DNA from 4 places in the Yersinia intermedia genome. Region 1 is predicted to be linked to each of the others. Evidence: predicted binding sites of a transcription regulator. Region 1 holds the regulator's gene; each other region holds the start of a gene.

Region 1 (6,370 bases):
CTGATCCATGGGCTATTTGGTAATCTGGATAATCTGGGTGTTTTGGCTCGTGACTTGCAAAAAGATCATAACGTGATTCAGGTTGATATGCGTGACCATGGTTTATCACCCCGATCACCGCAAGTGAATTATCCTGCGATGGCGCAAGATGTACTGGAACTGCTGGACCACCTCGCCATAGAGAAAGCCATTATTATCGGCCATTCAATGGGCGGCAAAGTGGCAATGGCGCTGACGGCGATTGCTCCTCACCGTATTGAAAAGCTGGTCGCGATTGATGTCGCCCCTGTTAATTATCAAGTCCGCCGCCACGACCAGATCTTTACTGCCCTTAATGCCGTGAGTAATGCAGGTATAACCCAGCGACAAGAAGCCGCTCAATTGATGCGTGAATACATAAAAGAAGAAGGTGTCATTCAGTTCTTATTAAAGTCATTCCAAAACGGCGAATGGCGGTTTAATGTGCCCGCACTATGGGATCAATACGAAAATATTGTTGGTTGGCAACCTATTCCACCGTGGCCGCATCCGATCTTGTTTATTCGTGGTGAATTGTCGCCGTATATTCAAGATAGCCACCGTGATGAAATTGCCCGTCAATTCCCACAAGCCCGCGCCTATGTAGTCGCAGGGACAGGCCATTGGGTTCATGCGGAAAAACCAGATTCTGTCTTGCGGGCGATCCACCGCTTTATTGATGCAAACAGCACTGATGAAAAAGAGACTGAGTAAAAAAAGTACAGCTCACGATGGGGATTGATTAAAAATCATCCCCTGGGGAAAAAAAATGTATTTCCTGTGGAAAAATTGTGCAAAAAAGAACGAATTAGCACAATCTAATCACAGTAAAGCATTGTCGTTGCTCAGTTGGCTGGGGTATTATGGCGCGCTCTAATTTTGCTGCGGGCTTCGGTCGCTGTTCACGGATCGTAACCGGTGCAAATGCAAATTCAGGCTGCTGGTATATAGGTTATTCAATGCGCTCAAGCTATGTTCTCAACCTGAAACATGTAAACCGAATCGTCAGACAAGGCTCCGTTACGCTTTCTGATGTAAATCCCTTGTAGTACCGCTACCTATGGCAAAAGAACAAACGGACCGCACAACGCTGGATCTGTTCGCAGATGAACGCCGCCCTGGGCGTCCGAAAACAAATCCATTATCCCGTGATGAGCAGCTTAGGATTAATAAGCGAAATCAACTACGGCGCGACAAAGTGCGTGGCTTACGACGCGTGGAACTGAAGATTAATGCCGATGCCGTCGATGCTCTCAACAGCCTTGCTGAGCAACGTAACATCAGCCGCAGTGAACTGATTGAACAAATGTTGTTGGCTCAATTAGCTCACTCACAAGACGGGTTTTAACCCTATCGGTTACCACGACGGCGTGGCGTAATCACTTACGCCACGCCGTTTTTACTTTATCCCCGTCGTACTTGAAGCCACACGGCTGTTAGCTATTTTTAGAATGTTTCCCAGTTTGCGTTACTGTCCGCTTTGGCGGTGGCAGGTGCTGTGGTTCGCTGATTTGCCCGCATTTTCACCACCGGTTTTGCTCGTTCGTCATCTGCCTTTAATTTAAACACGGCCACCGCTTGGTTTAATTGAGTAGCCTGTTCTTCTAGCGAGGCTGCCGCACGGGAGGCTTGCTGTACCAACGCAGCATTTTGCTGTGTCACGCTATCCATTTCTGCCACCGCCTGCCCGACCTGGCTAATACCTTTACTCTGTTCATCGGACGCAGAGGCTATCTCACCCATTAAATCCGTTACATTAGTGATAGAACGAACAATCTCATCCATAGTAATACCGGCACTTTCTACTAATGCCGAGCCACTACTGACACGACTGACCGACTCATTAATCAAACCATCAATCTCTTTCGCCGCCTGTGCACTGCGTTGTGCAAGATTACGCACCTCACTGGCGACCACGGCAAAGCCACGACCTTGCTCACCGGCACGGGCAGCTTCAACGGCCGCGTTAAGGGCCAAAATGTTAGTCTGAAAAGCGATGCTGTTAATTACCGTAGTAATATCAGCTATTTTCCGCGAACTGGCTGAAATCTCATTCATGGTGTTAACCACATCTGCTACCAATACTCCGCCCTTTTTCGCGGTGGCAGAGGCATTGGCCGCCAGTTGACTGGCATGATGTGCATTATCAGCATTGTGTTTTACCGTTGCGGTTAACTGCTCCATGCTAGCCGCCGTTTCTTCAAGCGCCGCAGCCTGCTGTTCAGTACGAGATGACAAATCTGTATTACCGGCTGAAATCTCGGCTGCACCATGATAGATCCCATCGGTGCTACTACGAATTGCCTGAACAGTATTCACTAAACTGGTTTGTACATCGCGCAACAGCGGAAATAATCGCCCAACACAGTTGCGACCAAAATCGGTAATAGGATGACCAAGTTGGCCAGAAGCAATCACTAGAAAATGCTTACGAATATCGTCCAATGGGCGCACCAGATTGGCAACCAGGTAACGATCCGTTGCCAGCAAAATCAATAGACCGATGACCAACGCAGAGATCAGTGTAATGCTGCTCACTTTGGTCAAATGAGAGAATTGATCTTTAGCCACCCCAATGGCTTTTGATGCCGCCTGATTAAACTTTTCAGCGACTGAACCATACTGGCGACTCAATGCGGGTACCGTTTTCTTGGCTAAATCCTGATAAGCGGCGCTGTTATTGTCCATTGCAGCCTGATACAGCGGCGTAACGCCTTGTTCAATTAATCCACTCCATCCATCAATCACGCCGCTGACTAAAGCGGGATCTAGCTGTGCATGATCGATAGCTTTAAATTCTGCCAGCTTTTGCTTGAGGTTCTCCAATGCAACATCGGATGATTTCAACTCTTTATCAGCATCCGCAATGTTACCGTTCTGGCGGTAATCTACTGACCGAGAAAGGCGCGTCACCATACGGAAATATTGATCCGTCCCCTGATTAACCAGATTCATGTTTTCAACCAACACACTATTTGCGTTGGAGGATTGTGTCAGTTGATTGAGTGACAACAATGTATAGGCTGATACGCCCCCCCAGAGCAGGCAAAATGCGCCAAGTACCCAAAGCAATGCCACCCTGATAGTAATATTTTTTAAAAACTGCATGTTCGTTCCCCTTATATATCGGATAGTTACCGTTAGAAACTTAGGTGTTATTTGATGACCGAAAAGCAATAAAGGACGTTCATACAGCTAACGACAACTCCTTTGCCACCAGACTTGCATCTGACGGTTTTCCCCCTGGCACCGCAAGTTGCAACCATTCAGTTACACAATGGTTATCGGCAATGGCGTTCTAAGGTTGAGCGACTGGCAAAAATTAAATATCGCATAAACTTGATAAAAGTCTGACGGCGTTCTCTGGCATTATGTCGCCCTATACATGTGTTATAATACTTGGCGAAGCGCTCAGTAATTTGCATAACTATTTGAATTCAAAAGGTATTAAGCTATATGGCAACTGTAGGCATTTTCTTTGGCAGCGATACTGGCAATACTGAAAACATTGCCAAGATGATCCAAAAGCAACTGGGCAAAGATGTTGCTGAGGTTCACGACATTGCCAAAAGCAGTAAAGAAGATTTAGAAGGCTTCGATATTCTGCTGATCGGGATCCCAACCTGGTATTACGGCGAAGCGCAATGTGATTGGGATGATTTCTTCCCAACACTGGAAGAGATCGATTTCAACGGCAAGCTAGTGGCACTGTTCGGTTGTGGTGATCAGGAAGACTACGCTGAGTATTTCTGTGATGCGATGGGTACCGTGCGCGATATTATTGAGCCACGTGGTGCGGCAATCGTAGGTCACTGGCCAACGGCTGGCTACCACTTCGAAGCGTCCAAAGGCCTGGCCGATGACGAGCACTTTATTGGTCTGGCAATTGATGAAGACCGTCAGCCAGAACTGACTAATGAACGTGTCGAGGCATGGGTAAAACAGATCACTGAAGAACTGAGCCTATCTGAGATTGTGGGTTGATCGAACAATGTGGGTTGATCTGACAATCGTCAGTTAAGCTAACGAGTCGGAAACGCGATGGTCGTGTGCAACACTGCCGGGCGTTTCCGCTGCCTTTTATCCTTTTGACCTGCACTCTTTATTATAACGTTGCTTTCTCTCTCTCAGTAACCCACTCAATGTGAACAACCCGTTTGGCTATCCGATTGTGCTTTGTTAAGCGGCCCACAGATCCACACCGTCATTCGCGCAAAATGAAAATAAAATGCTACAAATTTGTAACTTTATCCCTCGGCACTGTACACTTAAATGATGTGTTATCCCCATTCATCAATACACTGCATGATTAATCTTACAAAGTGTGCAATTATATCTTTGTTAACAACCACGGTTTTCATTTGGGGCTAGCAGTTCTATAATGAGACGCAATTGTAATTATTGCGCCACGGATGTCATAGGCTGAACAGCCTTAATTTGAATCGATAGTAACAGGACTGAATCCGCATGACTGACAACAACAAAGCCTTAAAAAATGCAGGTCTTAAAGTAACGCTGCCCCGGCTTAAAATTCTGGAAGTGTTGCAAGACCCGTCGTGCCATCACGTCAGCGCGGAAGATCTTTATAAAAAGCTGATCGATATCGGTGAAGAGATCGGTTTAGCCACGGTTTACCGCGTACTGAACCAGTTTGACGATGCCGGTATTGTTACCCGCCACAATTTCGAAGGGGGTAAATCAGTCTTTGAGCTGACGCAGCAACATCATCATGATCACTTGATCTGCCTGGATTGCGGCAAAGTGATTGAGTTTAGCAATGAATCCATTGAATCGCTTCAACGTGAAATTGCTAAGCAGCATGGTATCAAACTGACCAATCACAGCCTGTATCTGTACGGCCACTGTGAGACCGGCGATTGCCGTGAAAACGAGTCGGCACACGATAAAAGATAATGTCGCGTTATCGCATTGATGTGATAAAGATTTTAAGCACTGAATACATTACGCTTATGTTTAATCCAGATTGATAAGTTCCACTGTCTGGCTAACATAAGCTATCAGCAAGATGGCCACCTTTCCCATTTTATACCCGAGTATCTCTCGGTTGGGAGTCAGGTGGTCGTTCTTATTTGTGCCCTTCGTACTTAACGCCGCTAGAGTGTTCGAACTCTCTGGGTGCCTTCACCTGCTGCCATCCGCAACGCCAATGACTTGGGCGTCTACCCCGTTATTAAAATCTGTATCCCTTTTGTAGTGACAAATTTACTGTTTATCCTCTCCCCCTCATTTAACGAGCCGTATCAATTTTTCAGCAAAAAAACCCCGGACTAGCCGGGGAAAGAACCATCAACTCAACTTCACTTAAATTTGTTTAGCTAAAAATCAAGCAAACAGGAGATAACATTAGACACAGCTCAATAGTACCAATGGTCAGACTTTAACCGGCTCAGCACGACTACTACGTTTACCATCTGGGCTGGTGGAGCGAATCATCACCTCACCACTCACGGTAGGTTGTACCTTGGCATCATACTTTTGCCACTGCTTACCGCCATCCGTTGAATACTCGATAATCAGGCCCGGCAGTGAGATATTGGCTTCCAACTGCCCTGCCACAACCCGAGCACCTGGGACTGGTAAGCGATATGACACACCGGCTTTATCCAGCTTCGCCAGCTCACGCTGCCCCATGATATTGGCAAAGCGCTGCCAATCGGTGTCCAACGCCTTGGTGTCAACCATATGCGTCTCACCACCTTTGTATTCGCGGCCCGCTTTGTAATCTTGCTCCCACGAAGCGCGGTGCCAGGCACGCTCGGCCAATGGCAACACGCGAGGGAAGATCATGTATTCCATCTGCTCATCAGTACGGACGGTTTCATTCCATGACTGACCTGAGATGCCATGTACACCCGGCCAAGGTTTATCACTTTTGGCGCTGAAGTGATTGCCATCGCGGTCCACCGAGGTCTCGGCATTCTGTGGCATGTTGTCTGGCGCGAAACTGAATACTTTTGCTTCGTCATTAAAGCGGGTTGCCCAGTAGTAACCGCGTTCATTCGGGTTAACTTCATATGGCATATCGAAGTAGACATAATCGGGATTCGATGCGACCACTTCATAGCCTTTATTAGCCCAATCATTAATTGAGTCGGCCCCACCCCAGAAGAGAGTATCCCAGAAGTTGACTCCAACACGTTTAGTCGCAAAAGCTTTGGCGTCTTTGGCATCTTTCAGCCCATCCTGCCACGCCTGCATCTTCTCGATGCCGTGCGCATTAACCAGCTTGCTGACTTCAATGGCAAAATAGCTGGAAAGATGTTCAACATCCTGCACCTTGCCTTGTTTGACCATATCCTGACAAACCTGTGATTTGGCCCAAGGTTTATCT
Region 2 (6,370 bases), 1.2 Mb from region 1:
CTCGCACCGCATTTTCGTCTGCATTTGGTGGATCTCCCCGGTTATGGGCGTAGCAAAGATTTTGGTGCGATGTCACTGCCTGATATGGCAAAAATTGTCTTACAACAAGCGCCAGAGCAGGCTTTGTGGCTCGGCTGGTCGATGGGTGGGCTGGTGGCCAGTCAGATAGCCTTGACTCAGCCAGAGCGTGTGCGCGGGCTGATCACCGTCTCCTCCTCGCCATGTTTTACCGCACATGATGAATGGCCGGGGATTCGGCCGGAGGTCTTGGCTGGTTTCCAACAACAGTTAAGTGAAGATTTTCAGCGTACGGTTGAGCGTTTTCTGGCATTGCAAACTCTGGGGACGGCAAGTGCACGACAGGATGCCCGTTTATTGAAAGCGGTGGTGCTACAACACCAGATGCCGGCGGTAGAAGTGTTAATCGGTGGGCTAGATATTCTGCGTACTGCCGATTTACGGCCAGCACTGGTCGAGAGTGCTCTGCCCATGCTGCGTATTTATGGTTATCTGGATGGGTTGGTACCGCGCAAAGTCGCCTCGTTACTAGATAGCACCTGGCCGCATAGTCAGTCGGTAGTGATGAAGGGATCAGCGCATGCCCCCTTTATTTCTCATCCTGATGATTTTTCAAAATTACTTATCGACTTTTTAGCGCATGTTGACGCTAAAATCACACTGAAATAGCGAACTGCTACAGATTTAAGGCCTTAGCACATAGTGATGAATAGAATTTAATGTGCAATTTAATGGCTAAATATTAAATCTGCTTAATAATTAAGAAGGTTCAAATTGGCGCATCCCCGCGCACTAGCATGGGGAAAGCGTTTTCCTTAAGGTTGTGGGGGGCCACTGAGCGTGGCATCACATCAGTCAACTGTCATGAATTAAATCAATATCATCTTTGTTTTTCTCAATGTTTTTATACACATTAACTCTTTACTTGCGAGGTATTCGGTATGAATTTATTGAAAAATCTGGCTGTTGCTCTGGTTGTGACTGGGGTTTCTTTTGGCGCGATGGCGGCGAAAGAAATTACCAAAGAAGAAGCGAAAAAGTACGAGAAGATCGGCACTATCACCACGTCGGGTCAGGCAACATCGCCGATGGATGTGAAAGAAGAACTGTCAAAATTGGCTGACGAGAAAGGCGGTAAGTATTATGTGATTATCGCCGAGCGTGAGAAGAAGAAGTTTGACGCTAATGCCGATGTTTATAAGTAATAATAAGACAGAGATGCCCGGCGGGCATCTCTATTTCTGACTTAATGATGATTTTTTATCTGATAAATCACGATATTACAGTGATTATTTCCTTCAGGGCAACGCTTGCAACTGCCTGTCAGACACCCACGATTATCTTGTTCAATGCGTTCAATCTTGCCCATTGCCGTTAGCCTTTCCAGCATGGCCTCAACCAGAGGTAAAGGCGTTGCCAATTGCTGGCTTAGCTGATTCGCTCCTGTGCTGCCACACAGAGCGATGGCATCGCGTAGTTGTAGTAGGCTTGCCATTATGCCTCCTGTCGCAACAACAGTTGTTTGTTAGTGACAATCATTGCCAGCACTCTGACAACAATTCGCGGGCTTACTGTTTTGCAATCGGACGGTTACCCGGCTCCGCGCGCGGCGCAATCCAAACAAAATTAATACATTAACCATAATAACCACAGCCATAATCATTAGGCTTTGTGGCGGATGCTGGTGAAAGGTTGCTGCCTGATAGAACAGGGTTGCCAGTGAGTAGGCCACATTCAGCCCCCACAGAATTGAGAAGGTCATCCAGCCACGGCTGGTTTCCCGAGCGATAGCCCCCATGACCGAGACGCAGGGCACATAGAGCAACACAAATATCAGATAGCTATAGGCGGCAATGCTGGAACCGAATTTACTGCTCATCATGCCCATCGAACCGGCCGCCATTTCGCCATCACCTTTGCTGGCTTCAATGGGATTTGATAACACGCTAAGGCTAAAAGTATCTTTTAAACCCTGCCAGGTGATTTTAACTGCCCCCGCCAATTCGCCCGGTAAGTTGAAGCTCTCAGCATCAAAGGGCTCGTTCTTAATCTGCTCTGCGGTATAGAGGGTATTGAGTGTCCCTACCACCACTTCTTTTGCCATGGCACCGGTCACTAACCCTACGGTTGCCTGCCAGTTATCGCCATGGACACCCATGGGGGCCAGCAATGGCGTCAGCACTTTACTGACTGATGCCAGTGCTGAGTCATTGATGCTATCTACCGGTTTGCCACTGAAAGAGAAGCTGTTTAGGCCGCCGATGAAGATACTGGCGATGACAATCACTTTCCCAGCGCGCAGTACAAAACCTTTTAGCCGTTGCCAGGTTTGCAATAACAAGCTCTTGAGGTGGGGCACATGGTAAACCGGCAGTTCCATCACAAAGGGTGAGGCCTCGCCACGCATAATGGTGTATTTCAGCACCAGCCCGGTGAGAATGGCAACCGCGATGCCCAACAGATAGAGAGAGAAAACGATACTGGCCCCGTCCTGGCCGAAGAATGCCGCTGCGAAGACAGCAAAAATCGCCAGCCGCGCGCCACAGGACATAAAGGGAGCCATCATGATGGTGATCAGGCGTTCGCGTTGCGCATCCAGCGTTCGTGCACCCATGATCGAGGGCACATTACAGCCGAAACCGACAATCAGCGGTACAAAGGATTTACCCGGTAACCCCAGCGCTTGCATCAGCCGATCCATCACAAACGCGGCTCGGGCCATATAGCCGGAGTCTTCTAAAAAGGAGAGGAACAGGTACATCATGCCAATTTGTGGCACCAACGGCAGCACGGTATTAATCCCACCCCCTACGCCTTGAGCGAGGAAGATGGTCAACCACTGTGGGAAATGCAGGGTATAACCCACCCATTGCAGCCCCTGAATAAAGATAGCCGCAGAGCCAATATCAAAGATGGGCTGCAACGCACCACCGATATTGATGGCTAATACGAACATTAAATACATGACAAACAGAAAGATCGGTACACCTAACCAGCGATTAAGGATCACTTTATCAAGCGCTTGTGTCAGGCGGTTTGGTTCCGCTTGTTGCGAGTTACCGACCACATCACAGATGCGGGCAATACTTTGATAACGGGCATCGGCTATCACCAGTTCGGGATCTTCGTGTTGGCTTGCTCGCAGATTGTCGCGCGCCACTCCCACGATTGAGGGGGCGATGCCAGCACGTGCCAGGCTATAGATATCACCTTCCAATATTTGCAGTGCCAGCCAACGGCGCTGCTGCACTGGCCAGAACTCAGGCATGGCCTCTACCAACTTATCCACTTCACTGAGTAGCACTGGCGGGTAGTTAACCAAAGCCTTAAAGGGAACCGGCTGAAGCTCATCAATACTGCTTTTTAATTCATTGATACCCTGCCCACGGGTGGAGACCAGCGGAATAACCGGGCAGCCTAATTGCTGTGATAACGCATTGATATCAATATCGATATGCTGGCTTTTGGCAATATCCAACATATTGAGCGCCACAATACAGGGGATACCCAATTCAACCAGTTGCAGTGTCAGATAGAGATTGCGCTCCAGATTGACCGCATCAATAACATTAATCAGCAGGTCAGCTTCGCCACTCAAAATATAGTGACAAGCAATTTGCTCATCCAGCGAAGTTTGCTCAGAAATGGTGGTCAGGGAGTAGGTTCCCGGCAGGTCAACCAGTGTCACCTGATGCTGCGCGGTAGTGAAATGGCCTTCTTTGCGCTCCACCGTAACCCCGGCCCAGTTCCCCACCCGTTGACGGGCACCGGTTAACTGATTGAAAAGGGTAGTTTTACCTGCATTGGGGTTGCCGATCAGGCCGATTGTGAGTGCTTTCATGATCCAACGTGATATCAGTAAATTAAAATCAGACTACACAAGAGCGCTTTGACACACAGCCCGGCAGCCAAAATAGGATGTTGGCCCGTAATATTAGGGTTGCAGGTCCAGCGTAAGCAGGTCTAAGTCTTTTTTCCGTAGCACCAGACTGACCCGACGGGTTTCTATCTGTATGGGGTCACCTAATGGCGCCAGGCGGACAACATTAAATGAAGAGCCGGGTAGCATACCCAATGACAATAATTTCTGCCGGTAAGCCGGGCTGATTTCAGGCGAGAAACCAACAATTTTATAGGAACGCTGCGGGATAAGATGCATAGGAGCCTCTTGTTATTATGTTATTGGCGCACCAAAATTCAGAGTGATACGACTCTAAAGGGTAATAGATAGAATAATAATAGTAAGAATCGTTTTCATATTCAACTAAGGTTAAATGCTTAAAGGTAAGTATTCATTACGCTTTAATTTTTATATACCCGTCATACTTTAAGCTGCCTGTGCGTTGGCTACGTTCACTAACCAGAATCACTTACTTATGTAAGCTCATCGGGATTAATGAGTCTGATTGCTATTTATGCTTGTTTTACCACCAAATTAAGGTGATCGCAAATGCAAATAATGAGTTAAATCAGTTAACTGAATGTTTACATTGTGGCCAGTTAGGGCTGTAAAATACCGATTGTTAACATAATCAATTTACTCTCGCTTTAATCAAATAACATTCGAGTTTTAATTAACTCGCAGAATGCCATCATAATTATTTATAAATTAGGGTGAATAACTGACAGAATTAACGCCCATGTTAAATAGATTGTTAAATTAGCGCCGGTTTAAACGTAATTTAAGCTTCATCTCGTCGCAGAAAAGAATCGCATGCTAATTAATTTAAATGATAAACATTCAGCTTTATAGACGAAAAGGGTATGAGAAAAACCATTAAAGATGCCCGATTGTTTGCAACAAAAAGCTAAGTGAAAAAAGGGCCACCAACGTGGCCCTGAATAGAGAGATCAACGCTTCTTAAATGCCGCTGCCAGTGCATCACTCATGGCGCTGTTGCTGCCAGAGTTACTGTCTGCCCGGCCTTTTGCCGCTGGGCGGTTGTTCGAGTCATTGCTGTTACGTGACTGGCTGGCACCACGATTGTCATTACGACTATTGGCGCTGCTATTCGCACTATTACCGCCATTGTTGCCACGACGCGAACCGCCTTCACCGGGCTGCTCATCAAGGCGCATGGTCAGGGCAATGCGCTTGCGCTGCAAATCCACTTCCATGACTTTCACTTTGACGATATCCCCGGCTTTCACCACTTTATGCGGGTCATCGACAAACTTATCCGCCAATGACGAGATATGCACCAAACCATCTTGATGAACACCAATATCAACAAAGGCACCAAAGTTGGTCACGTTAGTGACAGAGCCTTCAAGGATCATGCCTGGCGTCAGATCATTAAGTGTTTCAACACCTTCAGCGAAAGTTGCGGTTTTGAACTCAGGGCGCGGGTCACGGCCGGGTTTTTCCAACTCACGCAGAATATCGGTGACCGTCGGGACACCAAATTTCTCGGTGGTGAAATCACGCGCATTAAGATTACGCAGCGCGGTAGCATTACCCATTAGGTCCTGCAATGCCTGTTCAGTTGCAGCCAAAATGCGCTCAACAATCGGATAGGCTTCTGGATGCACGGTTGATGCGTCCAGCGGGTTATTGCCATGGTTGATACGCAGGAAGCCGGCACACTGCTCGAAGGCTTTCGGCCCGAGGCGGCTGACTTTGAGCAATTGCTCACGGTTATGGAAGCGGCCATTCTCATCACGCCAGCTAACAATATTTTGCGCCATCATGCGGGTTAAACCCGCAACCCGGGTCAGTAACGGCACCGATGCGGTGTTTAAATCTACACCCACGGCGTTTACGCAGTCTTCCACCACCGCATCCAGCTTTTTCGCCAGTTGGCTTTGGCTAACATCATGCTGATATTGGCCGACTCCGATAGATTTCGGGTCAATTTTTACCAGTTCAGCCAGTGGATCTTGTAACCGCCGGGCAATAGAGACTGCACCACGGATAGAGACATCCAGATCCGGGAATTCCAGCGCCGCCAACTCAGAGGCGGAGTAAACCGAGGCTCCCGCTTCACTGACAATCACTTTTTGCGCGGTGACTGCCGGATACTGTTGCTGTAGCTCGACAAAGAAACGCTCGGTTTCCCGCGATGCCGTACCATTACCGATAGCCACCAGTTCAACCTGATGCTTGACGCACAGGGCGGCTACCACGGCGGCGGCTTTGGCAGCCTGCCCGGTATGAGGGTAGATGGTATCAAAGGCAACCAGCTTGCCGGTAGCGTCTACTATCGCCACTTTTACCCCGGTACGCAGGCCTGGATCAAGGCCCATGGTGGCGCGCATGCCGGCTGGGGCTGCCATCAACAGATCTTGCATGTTACGGGCGAATACGTTGATTGCTTCATCTTCGGCTCGTTCGCGCAGGGTGCTCATCAGC
Region 3 (6,370 bases), 490 kb from region 1:
TCGGCCCAACCAATGCCATCGCATCTGGTTTTACCGCAGTCTGATCCCCTGCCGCAGTCACAGTCAATTTGCCTTTCGGATTGCTGAGTAAACCGCAGGTCATATCGTATTCACCCGGCTCCAGATTAGCCGTCATCTTCTGAGTAAAGCCCGGTGCAATATTTTCACGCTCCTCAACCACCATAACGCCTTTGAGGATCTCCCACTCCAGCCCTTTCTGGCTGGCATTATGAACAATAAATTGAGTTTTACCGGCAGGAACAGACAGCACCATTGGCTCACACTGCTTGTCGTTAACGGTAATTTTAATTTGTGGAATATCAGCCGCATGTACGTTGCTAGCAACAACAGGTAGTGCCAATAGTGCAGCGTGCAAGGCGGTGCGACGGAAGAACCGGTTAGACATGTGAAAATCCCTGAATTATTGGTTAGTTTTCCGCGCAACAGAGGCAGTTGTGGCTGCAGTGGTGCGTGGTGGAAGGAAAAATAGGATCAGCGCCGGAAGCAGGTAGATAAAATAGGCTGCGACTTCACTGACTGTCGGAGCCTCCTGATAGCCAAACATGCCTTCAAGGAAGGTGCCAAGTAATGAGTGAGTGGAGAGCACATTAGTCAAATCGAATGCGATATCCTGAAAATGATTCCACAGACCGGCTTCATGGAAAGCTCTAATGGCTCCGGCGGCCAAGCCCGCGGCGACAAACAGAATGAATAGGCTGGTCCATTTGAAGAATTTAGCCAGATGCAACTTAACGCCACCCCAGTAGATCGCCATGCCCACCAAAATAGCGCAGGCCAGGCCAAGTATTGCGCCAATAGGTGCACCAATCCCAACATCTTGCTGGAAAGCCGCCAGTAAGAAGAACACGGATTCAAGCCCTTCTCGGGCGACAGCAAAAAAGACCATCGCCACTAATGCCCAGCCCTGACTACGGCCTGAATTAAGTGCATGATCAATTGCCCCTTCCAAATGGACTTTGACTGATTTGGATACCTTGCGCATCCAGAACACCATATAAGTTAAAATGCAAACTGCGACCACCGCGATAATGCCTTCAAACAGCTCTTGCTGTTTCTGCGGAAACTCACCGGTGGTTTCATTAATAAAGATGCCGATAGCCAGGCACAGCGCTGCCGCTGTTATCACGCCAATCCACACCGCCCCCATCCAGTGACCGCGTTGAGTACGTTTAAGATAACTGGCGATCAAACTAACAATCAGCGCGGCTTCCAGCCCTTCACGAAACATAATAAGAAATGGGACAAACATACTAAGCACCCCTGCGCTGGATATGGGTATAAAGGTGTAATTATAAGTAGCGTCAATTTACGTAAAGAAAAGTAAAACTAAGAACGATAGTGATTATCATTCTGGAAAAAAGAAATTCAAGTAGCTGAATAAGAATATTGTTAAGCAAACTGTGGCAAGTTGTTTCCGTCAAGTTAAATAACGAGTAAATTCATTAGGATATGAATTTTTACATCACACCGTTCTCTTCGCCGGTTTAGCGGTATCAGGTGAAATTTCCAGCAAAAAAAAGCCTCCTGTGTAACAGGAGGCGATATTAAGCAAACGTAAAAACGATTAATAACAACCCGTGCAGGCTATTAAACGGTTTTAAACTCCGCTTCGGCATTATGGAAACGTTCTGTAATGGTGTTAGTTGGCTCACGCCCCAGCAAGCTCACCACCACAATGGCGATACTCGCAAATAAGAAACCAGGGATAATTTCATACAAGCCTAACCAGGCATATTGCTTCCAGACGATAACTGTAATCGCGCCGATCAACATCCCCACCAGCGCACCATTACGAGTCATTCGCGGCCATATCACCGAGATAAGAACGACTGGACCAAATGCAGCACCAAAACCTGCCCATGCATAGCTAACCAAACCAAGAACCCGGTTATCAGGGTTCGCTGCCAGTGCGATAGCTATCAATGCCACCAATAACACCATGGCACGACCTACCCATACTAACTCTTTCTGGCTGGCCTTTTTACGCAAGAATGCTTTGTACAGATCTTCGGTCAACGCACTAGAACACACCAGCAACTGGCAGCTTAAGGTACTCATCACTGCCGCAAGAATGGCGGACAGTAAAATACCAGCAATCCATGGGTTGAACAGTAATTTAGCCAGTTCGATGAAGACACGCTCACCATTCTGGCTCACGTTCCCTGCTTGCTCAGGATGGTTTTCAAAGTAAGCAATACCAAAGAAGCCGACTGCAATGGTCCCCGCCAGACAGAGGATCATCCAGGTCATGCTGATACGGCGGGCGCTACGAATGGTACGGTGAGAGTCTGCGGCCATAAAACGCGCCAGAATATGTGGCTGACCAAAATAACCCAATCCCCAACCAAGCAGAGAGAGGATAGCAACCAGATTCAGCCCTTTAAACATATCGATATTCGCGGGATTTTTCGCGGCAATGATCATCACGGAAGTGTCGATACCGCCCACGGCCAGAATAACGATAATCGGGGTCAGGATCAGAGCAAAAATCATCAGCGTCGCTTGCACAGTATCCGTCCAGCTTACCGCGAGGAAGCCGCCAATAAAGGTATAAGCGATGGTTGCGGCAGCACCTGCCCACAATGCAGTGCCGTAGCTCATATCAAACGTGCTTTCGAATAAACGCGCACCGGCAACGATCCCTGAAGCACAATAAATAGTAAAGAAGACTAAAATAACTACGGCTGATATCACTCGCAGTAATTTACTCTTATCTTCAAAACGGCTAGTGAAATAATCCGGTAATGTCAGAGCATTATCATTGGCTTCGGTATGGACCCGCAAACGACCTGCAACCAACTTCCAGTTAAGATAAGCACCAATCGTTAAACCAATGGCTATCCAACTCTCGGAAATACCTGATAGGAAAATGGCCCCTGGTAGCCCCATTAATAACCAACCACTCATATCAGAAGCACCAGCAGATAATGCAGTCACAACACTGCCTAAACTCCGCCCGCCCAGAATATAATCATCAAAGTTATTGGTGGCCCGGTAGGCCATGAGGCCAATAAATATCATCCCAAAAATGTAAACTAAAAAAGTCACCAGCATTGGTGTATTCATGGTCATGCAACGTCTCCATAGTGCGTATTATCGTTTTAATATATCCCGCTATTTTGAGTTCTTTCCGCTCAGTGCGGTGTCATGTATTCACTCTGGATCGTCGGAACGTGACACTGAGTGGCACCAGAGATGAATGTAGAACCTCAGATAAACTACCAGCGCAACTATTCGCTGGTGAGCGGCTATCTCGCGGTTGCTATCCTAGTGGAGGAGTTTCCTCACCCACAACAAATTAAACAAATTTTTTACAAAAAATTCACGCCACATCACATTAAGCTATGCTGGAAGTTACACCTTCCATTGAAAAATGAGTTACACCTAAGGTTAATGCCTCATCTTCCCTACTATTGTTAGCATTAGCCTCTATCAAACATAATATCCGAATAATCCGTCACTCCCCTTAATTGTTAAAAACAAGACGCAATTCACACTTCATTCACGCCCTGATTTAACACAGTTGCACAAAGTTGCAACATGCCTGATATTGTCAGGAATCAAATCATAATCACCCTTATTAAAAGGAGCCGGACAGCATGGGTAGCACCACAATGGGCGTGAAACTCGATGAAGCAACACGCGACCGTATCAAGGGCGCAGCACAGCGTATCGACCGCACACCACACTGGCTGATTAAGCAGGCCATTTTTAACTATTTGGAAAGACTGGAAAATGGCAGTGTGCTACCCGAGCTGCCAACAACGCATGTGACCCCTATCGCAGAAGCGGACGATATTATGCCGCAAGTCACTGAAAGCGCCCACCAACCATTTTTAGATTTTGCGGAGCAAGTGTTGCCGCAGTCCGTTATTCGAGCGGCCATCACTGCGGCCTATCGCCGCCCAGAAACTGAAGCCATTCCGATGTTATTGGAACAGGCTCGTTTACCGGCAGATTTAGCACAAGAAACACACAAACTGGCCTATTCCATTGCCGAGAAGTTACGTAATCAGAAAAGTGCCAATGGCCGCGCGGGTATCGTGCAAGGTTTACTGCAAGAGTTCTCTCTCTCTTCACAGGAAGGCGTGGCATTGATGTGCCTCGCAGAAGCGCTGCTGCGTATTCCTGACAAACCCACTCGTGATGCACTGATCCGCGATAAAATTAGCAACGGTAACTGGCACTCTCATCTGGGGCGCAGCCCATCGATGTTTGTTAATGCGGCGACCTGGGGGCTGCTCTTTACCGGCCATCTGGTTTCTACTCATAATGAGGCGAAGCTCTCCGGTTCATTAAATCGTATTATTGGTAAAGGTGGTGAGCCATTAATCCGCAAAGGTGTGGATATGGCTATGCGCCTGATGGGCGAGCAATTTGTGACCGGTGAAACCATTGCCGAAGCATTGGCGAACGCGAACAAACTGGAAGATAAAGGGTTCCGTTACTCTTACGATATGCTGGGTGAAGCGGCACTGACAGAGGTTGATGCTCAGGCTTATCTGCTCTCTTATCAGCAAGCAATCCATGCTATTGGCAAAGCCTCAAATGGCCGAGGTATCTATGAAGGGCCGGGCATCTCAATTAAGCTATCTGCCCTGCACCCTCGCTATAGCCGTGCCCAATATGAACGGGTAATGGATGAGTTGTATCCACGGCTATTATCGCTGACCTTACAAGCGCGGCAGTATGACATCGGTATTAACATTGATGCAGAAGAAGCCGATCGTCTGGAAATCTCCCTCGATCTGCTGGAAAAACTCTGTTTCGAACCCAAATTGGCGGGTTGGAACGGTATCGGCTTTGTCATTCAGGCATACCAAAAACGTTGCCCCGCCACTATTGATGCTGTGATAGATATGGCCCAGCGCAGCCGCCGCCGGCTGATGATTCGCTTAGTCAAAGGCGCATACTGGGACAGCGAAATTAAACGCGCTCAAGTTGATGGATTGGAAGGTTATCCGGTTTATACCCGTAAGGTATATACCGATGTTTCTTATCTGGCTTGCGCACGCAAATTACTGGCCGTACCCAATCTGATTTACCCACAATTTGCCACTCATAACGCACATACCTTATCTGCCATCTACCATCTTGCCGGGCAAAATTATTACCCCGGCCAGTATGAGTTCCAATGCCTGCATGGCATGGGGGAACCGCTGTATGAACAGGTTGTCGGAAAAGTTGCCGATGGCAAGCTTAATCGCCCATGCCGCATCTATGCTCCGGTAGGTACCCACGAAACCTTACTGGCGTATCTGGTACGCCGCCTGCTGGAGAATGGGGCCAACACGTCGTTTGTAAACCGCATTGCCGATGCCACGTTGCCACTGGATGAGCTGGTCGCAGATCCCGTTAGTGCGGTTGAAGCCATCGCCGCAAGTGAAGGACAACTCGGTTTACCTCATCCACGGATCCCGTTACCACGCGAGTTATACGGTCAGGCTCGCGCTAATTCCAGCGGGTTAGATTTAGCGAACGAACATCGTCTGGCGTCACTCTCCAGCGCCCTACTCACCAGTGCCAGCCAGATATGGCGTGCAGAACCCATCATTGGTGCAGAGCGTGATAGCGGTATAGTGGTTGATAACCTAACCGAACAAACGGTTATCAACCCGGCAGAACCTACTGATATCGTCGGCTACGTTCGTGAAACAACGGAGGTTGAAGTCAATCGTGCACTGGATGTAGCTGGCAGCGCCGGGGCTATCTGGTTTGCAACGCCACCAGCCGAACGTGCGGCTATTTTAGTTCGCGCCGCTGAACTGATGGAAAGTCAGATGCAAACATTGATGGGGATACTGGTACGAGAGGCGGGTAAAACCTTCAGTAATGCCATTGCGGAAGTACGTGAAGCTGTTGATTTCCTGCACTATTATGCTGGGATAGTACGAAACGATTTCTCCAATGATAGCCACCGCCCTCTTGGCCCTGTGGTTTGTATCAGCCCGTGGAACTTCCCGTTGGCAATATTTACCGGCCAGATTGCCGCAGCATTAGCTGCCGGTAACAGTGTATTGGCAAAACCGGCAGAACAAACGCCACTGATAGCCGCTCAGGCTGTACGTATCCTGCTAGAGGCCGGCATTCCTCAAGGCGTGCTGCAACTATTACCTGGGCGAGGCGACAGTGTCGGGGCGACGCTGGTCAATGATAACCGTGTGCGCGGCGTGATGTTTACCGGTTCAACCGAAGTCGCCGCCATTTTGCAGCGCAGTATTGCTGGCCGTCTTGACCCCCAAGGCCGCCCAACACCATTGATTGCCGAAACCGGCGGTCTCAATGCCATGATTGTTGATTCCTCTGCATTGACGGAACAAGTGGTGACCGATGTCGTCGCTTCAGCCTT
Region 4 (6,370 bases), 590 kb from region 1:
TTTCAATATGAAGGCCAATTTCGGCAGGCCATTGTGATTAAAGGGCGCAACAGAGATACCAATTGGTACTCCATAACTGACCGTGAATGGCCATTAATTAAGCAGTCATTTAATGACTGGCTAGCGATGGAAAACTTTGATAGTCAGGGTAAGCAAATAGCGCGTTTACAGGATTTAAGAATCAGCCGCTAGCAGGGTTCAGTAAATTACATTTTAGTTTATTTAGTTGTATTAATTATGTTTTTTATTTTCGTCTTTACTTATAACTCAAATAAAAAGGGTAAAGGCGAATTTATGCAGATTGTTTAATGCGGCTGGTAAAACAGGGCTTAATAGTATAGCGCGATGTAAAAAATAATTAGAGGAAAAAATGAATAAATAAAAAAATTATATTTTTTTACATTTTGGGATCGCGAAACTTAAGAGTGTCATTATACTGTAATCATCTGGCGGTATTTTTCACACGGTGCATAGCTTAGGCTGTTGTTTATCACTGCGGGGATCGCTAATGGTAGAGTCCATGATTGGGCTGTTAAGACAAGACCACTGTTTTACTCCAGCAACTCGTTGTTACGAGTGCTCCACCTCCGACTCTCATTTTCCCGCAGTACTGTCATTATCTATTCCTACTATATTTTTGTTCCCAGCGTTATTGTTTCAAGTATTCATGTCACGTAACACTCCCCCTTGCGATACTGTTCTCACCTTTGTCCTATTTTTACCCAAGTCATTCTGGGGCTTAGGTGCTGAGGATACTCGCATTTTTAATTGGCTATTATTGGCTGCGAAGGAAGCCAAAACCTCATCCGTATGTGAAACATATACCCAAAATAATTCGAGTTGCAGGGAGTCAACACACATGCAGCTTGAAGTATGGCGGATATAATCGCGCAGGCAAGCGCTGCTGCGGTTGGTGAAACAAACTGTAAGGTGCCACTATGGGAAGACAGAAAGCAGTGATCAAAGCTCGTCGTGAAGCGAAACGCGTAATTAGACGTGATTCACGTAGTCATCGTCAGCGTGAGGAAGAAAACGTGACATCGTTAGTGCAAATGGGCGGTGTTGAATCAATAGGTATGGCACGGGATAGCCGTGATACCTCCGTTATTCAGGCGCGTACGGAAGCTCAAGGTCATTACTTATCAGCCATAGACAATAAACTGCTCATCTTCGCGACCGGCGAAGCTGGGTGTGGTAAAACCTTTATCAGCGCGGCTAAGGCCGCAGAAGCACTGATTCACAAAGAAGTTGATCGGATAATTGTAACGCGACCGGTATTACAGGCAGATGAGGATCTGGGGTTCTTGCCTGGTGATATCTCTGAGAAATTCGCGCCTTATTTCCGCCCGGTGTATGACATTCTGCTACGCCGACTCGGCTCATCTTTCATGCAATATTGTCTGCGCCCGGAAATCGGCAAAGTGGAAATTGCGCCTTTCGCCTATATGCGCGGGCGTACCTTTGAGAATGCGGTAGTGATCCTCGATGAGGCACAAAATGTAACCGCCAGCCAAATGAAGATGTTTCTGACCCGTCTCGGTGAAAATGTTACGGTCATTGTCAATGGCGATATCACCCAATGCGACCTTCCGCGTGGTGTGAAATCAGGTCTCAGCGATGCGCTGGAGCGTTTTGCTGAGGATGAAATGATTGGTATCATCCGCTTTGATAAACAGGATTGTGTTCGCTCTGCACTCTGCCAACACACCCTAAATGCCTATTCATAACTCAGTGTTATGAATGGATGACCCGATAAAAAAGGGCAAGCGCGATAAACGCTTGCCCTTTGCTTATCCCTAATGGCATGAAGCTACAGCATGATAGTCATCATATAAGCCGCAAACAGTGCCAGATGGGCGGTACCATTAAGTACGTTGGTTCTGCCGGTGGAAAATGATATTTGCGACAAAATCAATACGCTCACCATCACCACAATATGTGGTGCTTCCAGACCAAAGTTCAACTCTTGCCCGGTGAGTACCGCAATCAAGGTAACCGCAGGAACGGTCAGTGAAATGGTTGCCAGCACTGAGCCGAAGAACAGGTTCATCGCGCGCTGTACCTGATTAGCCAACACCGCTTTTAATGCACCTAACCCTTCAGGGGAGAGGATAAGCAGGGCAATCAGGAAACCGGTAAATTTAGCGGGTGCATTTAACTCAGTTAGCAGCGCTTCTAATGGGTTGGCATCAAATTTGGTCACTGCAATTACTGCCACTAAATGAATTAGCAACCAAAAGGTGTGCCACAAACTGCTGTGTGAGGATGGCTTACCATGATGAGGGTCACTCGGGTCGTCACCTTCATCCTCATGTTCATAGACAAACAGGCTTTGGTGCGTTTTGGTTTGAATCAACAGGAAAACACCGTACATCGCTGCTGAAATTGCTGCGACAACCAGTGATTGTGCCACACTAAAATTACCGTCGGGCAGTGTGCTGGGTAATACCAACACAATGATCGCCAACGGGAATATAGCCATCAGATACTGCTTAATACCCACCAGATTGACATGTTGGGTAGCAAATTTGCGCCCGCCGAGCAGCAGGGAAACACCGACTAATCCACCAATTACAATCATGATGATTGAATAGAGGGTATCGCGCATCAGGGCGGGTGCCGCATCCCCTGTTGCCATCATTGCTGAGATCAAGCTAACCTCAAGCACAACAACGGACAGACTGAGGATTAAGGAACCATAAGGTTCACCCAGACGGTGTGCCAGTACGTCTGCATGACGTACCACGCTAAAAGCACTGCTCAGGATACCTACCAGTGCTATCAGGTTGATGATAATAACAGCAGCAAAATTACTGGTATTACCCCAGATATTAAGAATAACCAATGCAATGATTGGCAGAATAAGGGAGTATTCGTGATGGCGGGATTTAGATCGGCCGGGATCATTTTGCGACTTCATTTCGAGAGCGCTCCTAATAACTTTACTGCATTAAACGGGCGTTAGAGCCATTTAACGATAATTAAGTGCCATATTGTAGGCTAAGTAGCTTTAAGACTAACAAATAACAGGGAATTGTCGCAGAAAATTTACAAGGTTTTAACTGGAAAGGGTAAAAAAAAACGGCCATGAAAATGGACACTACAGGTAATGTCCATTGATTTTATAGATATTAATTAATCTTACTCGTCAATATTGTCCATAACTTCATGGCGCTTATGGTGATAATCTTCTTCATTCAGGCCTTCGCGCCAGTAGGGCACAGCATAGAGTTGTTGCCGCTCACATCCCCTTTCTCGGCGTAGATAACGGCGCAATTTCACCACCATACTATCCTCACCCGCCAGCCAGAATGTTGATGCCTCCATCAGCAAATTGAGTGCACAGAACTGGGTTATCACATCATCTGTTTTTTCCGTACCGCCAATGACCCAGCTTAGCTCCAATCCGGCAGGTTTGATCAGGTTCAATACATCTTGCGGACTATCTACACGGATGATGGCATGGCCTTCGGCATTTGCTGGCAGGGTTTCCAGTAATGCGGCGATGGCGGGCAGTGAGGAGGGGTCACCCACCAGATAGCTGTATGCCGCTGCTGGCAACATTGTTTCTGGCCCACCGGGATTAGTAATCCCTAACCAATCACCGACTTTGGCATTGCGGGCAAAATCGACCGCCGGGCCACGGTGATCATGGATAGCAAACTCAATATCCAGCTCACACAGATCAGGGCGAACAGCACGAACAGAATAGGTACGAACAATCGGACGCCGCTCGGCGGCAGGCCAGATCGGACCTTTTTCGCCCAATACTGGCAGTTCCGGTTGAGTTTGGCTTGCCAAAGGTAGGAAGATTTTCAAATGAGCGCCCGCACAATCTGATGGATAATTCTGCAATGTCGGGCTATGGAAGGTGATTCGACGTAAATGCGGCGAGGTATCTACTACCTTTTTCACCTGAACCAGACGTGGCGGAACTGGGCGATACGCGGGTTTTGCTGCAGTTGATCCTGTGGTCACAGTTTATCCTTCTTATCCTATGGTGTTTTACTCTTAGCCACTAGCCAGCAGAGGTTGTGGCTTATAAGGGGATAAACTATAACATTAACCAATGTTAATGATAATTATTTGCATGAGAGGAGTGTGATAAATACAAAGGCTCATTTGCCCGACAAAAGTGTAGGGCAAGATGAATTGATTACTTAATTGATGGGTTGCACAATTGCCGTCCGACGGAAATGCAATCTTAAACGCAACATAGTGACCAGTGCGACTGCCATTACAACCATTGCAGCCAGTGGAAGCTGTTGTAACTGCAGCCCAAATGCCAGCAAGGTGCCACCCAACCAGGCACCTAATGCATTGCCTAAATTGAACGCGCTTTGGTTAAAGGTTGATGCCAGATTAGGGGCGTCGCGGGCCTGATCCACCACTAACAGTTGTAACATTGGGCACAAGGCAAAGGCCACAATGCTCCAGATAAACAATGTCAGTAGTGCCGGTAAATAAAAACCAATGGTGTAATGCAGTGCTAGTAGGATAGCTATCAGTATAGCTATTAGCCGGGTCATGGATCCCACCAGATTTTTGTCGCCTAAACGACCCCCCATTACGCTACCGATGGACAAGCCAATCCCAAGAATCAATAACACCACGGTAACGCCATGTTCAGAAACCCGAGTCACCTCACGCAGTAATGGCGCAATGTAAGTGAAAACAGTAAACAGGCTGGTATTGGTTAATACTGATAGCAGTAAGGCCGTTTGCACTTTTTTCTGCATCAGAGTTTTGAATTCCAGCTTAGGACTGATTCTCTTCATTGGAATATTATTTGGTAACCAGGCGATCACTGCGATGATTGCCACAATACCGATAGCACTAACTCCCCAGAAAGCTGCTCGCCAACCAAAAGCTTGCCCAACGGCTGTACCCAACGGCACACCTAGCACATTTGCCAGGGTGACTCCCATAAAGACTAATGCTATTGCCCGTGCACGGCGGTTAGGTTGGACCAAATCGGTTGCGACCACCGATGCCAAACCAAAGAAAGTGCCATGGCAAAGGGCTGCAATAATACGGGCAGCCATCAACAAGTTATAGGTTTGTGCCAATGCACACAGGATATTGCCAATAATAAACAGGACAATTAAGCCCAAAAGTGTGGATTTACGCGGGATTCGTGCCGTTGCGATAGCCAATAAAGGTGCACCAATTACTACACCCATGGCATAAACAGAAACTAACATCCCGGTTTTAGGGATACTGACCCCCAGATCATGGGCAACTTCCGGCAATAACCCCATAATTACAAACTCGCTGGTACCAATGCCAAATGTAGCAATGGTGAGTGCGATAATAGCCAATGGCATGAATAACTCCTGATCAGCCTCATATACATAAAAAGGCTGAATAACATCAATATCAACTCACTCCCTGGCATGAATATGAAGGAGATAAAGTCTTGGCAGGTGAATTTAATTGGGCGATTCTAGCACCGAGCTAAAAGGGCGTCTAACGGCAAAGTGCGATCCTACCTGAAGCCGCAGGGGATAGCAGGCGGTCTATCGGCAATGCCAACAACCCTGAGTATATTAAAAAGTAATTAAATATAGCTGACTTTAATGTTTATCCCAAACCTCGCTCAAAACGAGACGGTCATCTATCTGCCTATCATTTTGATAAATTTGGTTATTTCAATTTTTATCGCAACGATATAGTAATTAACATATGTCATAAGCTTTACTTAGCACAAAAAAACATAAGCAACGGTTTTTTTGTATTTGTTGTTAACCATTTTCCCCCGTAAATCTATCTATTAAATAGCGTGAAATCGAAAGGGGCTAAATGTGAATTTCCAACAGCTTAAAATTATTCGGGAATCAGCCCGTTGCAACTATAACCTGACCGAAGTGGCTAATACCTTATTTACCTCACAATCGGGGGTTAGCCGGCATATTCGCGAGCTAGAAGAAGAACTGGGTATTGAGATCTTCGTTCGACGGGGTAAGCGGTTGCTGGGGATGACTGAACCGGGCAAGGAGTTGCTGACAGTAGCTGAACGCATGCTGAATGATGCCAATCAAATCCGCCGTCTGGCTGATGTATTCAGCAATAATGATAGCGGACAATTGCATATTGCTACCACACACACTCAAGCCCGCTATAGTTTGCCACGAGTGATTAAAGAATTTCGCCTGTTATATCCACAAGTTAAGTTGGTTATTAGCCAGGGAAACCCGCAAGAAATTGCAGCTATGCTGCATTCGGGTGAAGCGGATATTGGTATTGCCACTGAGCTACTAATGAGTGACGCATCAGTCGCAACATTTCCTTATTATCGTTGGCACCACGCAATTGTCGTGCCCGAAAATCACCCGTTAACACAAGAACCTCATATCAGCCTTGAAACCCT

The links. Region 1 encodes Fur, which represses iron uptake genes when iron is present. Its sites were predicted from a motif close to ATAATAATGAGAACNACTATCAA; they were not measured.
Positions count from the first base shown of each region.
Region 2: feoA (ferrous iron transporter A) is a predicted target of Fur. The motif match lies at 4,254-4,276, and genes of this name have one in related genera.
Region 3: efeU (iron uptake transporter permease EfeU) is a predicted target of Fur. The motif match lies at 1,348-1,370, and genes of this name have one in related genera.
Region 4: EL015_RS11975 (siderophore-interacting protein) is a predicted target of Fur. The motif match lies at 4,070-4,092, and genes of this name have one in related genera.

Region 1 covers NZ_LR134116.1:3,204,871-3,211,240, forward strand. Annotated here, with positions in the region: gene ybfF (esterase) at 1-732, shown strand, start outside; gene ybfE (LexA regulated protein) at 1,079-1,366, shown strand; gene EL015_RS14680 (methyl-accepting chemotaxis protein) at 1,465-3,126, opposite strand; gene fldA (flavodoxin FldA) at 3,475-4,002, shown strand; gene fur (ferric iron uptake transcriptional regulator) at 4,486-4,932, shown strand; gene EL015_RS14695 (family 20 glycosylhydrolase) at 5,410-6,370, opposite strand, start outside.
Region 2 covers NZ_LR134116.1:4,432,164-4,438,533, reverse strand. Annotated here, with positions in the region: gene bioH (pimeloyl-ACP methyl ester esterase BioH) at 1-687, shown strand, start outside; gene EL015_RS20395 (YdgH/BhsA/McbA-like domain containing protein) at 960-1,223, shown strand; gene EL015_RS20390 (FeoC-like transcriptional regulator) at 1,265-1,513, opposite strand; gene feoB (Fe(2+) transporter permease subunit FeoB) at 1,544-3,859, opposite strand; gene feoA (ferrous iron transporter A) at 3,953-4,177, opposite strand; gene EL015_RS20375 (Tex family protein) at 4,870-6,370, opposite strand, start outside.
Region 3 covers NZ_LR134116.1:2,719,542-2,725,911, forward strand. Annotated here, with positions in the region: gene efeO (iron uptake system protein EfeO) at 1-406, opposite strand, end outside; gene efeU (iron uptake transporter permease EfeU) at 422-1,270, opposite strand; gene putP (sodium/proline symporter PutP) at 1,609-3,093, opposite strand; gene putA (trifunctional transcriptional regulator/proline dehydrogenase/L-glutamate gamma-semialdehyde dehydrogenase) at 3,621-6,370, shown strand, end outside.
Region 4 covers NZ_LR134116.1:2,619,764-2,626,133, reverse strand. Annotated here, with positions in the region: gene EL015_RS11995 (GNAT family N-acetyltransferase) at 1-192, shown strand, start outside; gene phoH (phosphate starvation-inducible protein PhoH) at 939-1,727, shown strand; gene chaA (sodium-potassium/proton antiporter ChaA) at 1,811-2,920, opposite strand; gene EL015_RS11975 (siderophore-interacting protein) at 3,142-3,978, opposite strand; gene EL015_RS11970 (MFS transporter) at 4,161-5,327, opposite strand; gene cbl (HTH-type transcriptional regulator Cbl) at 5,805-6,370, shown strand, end outside.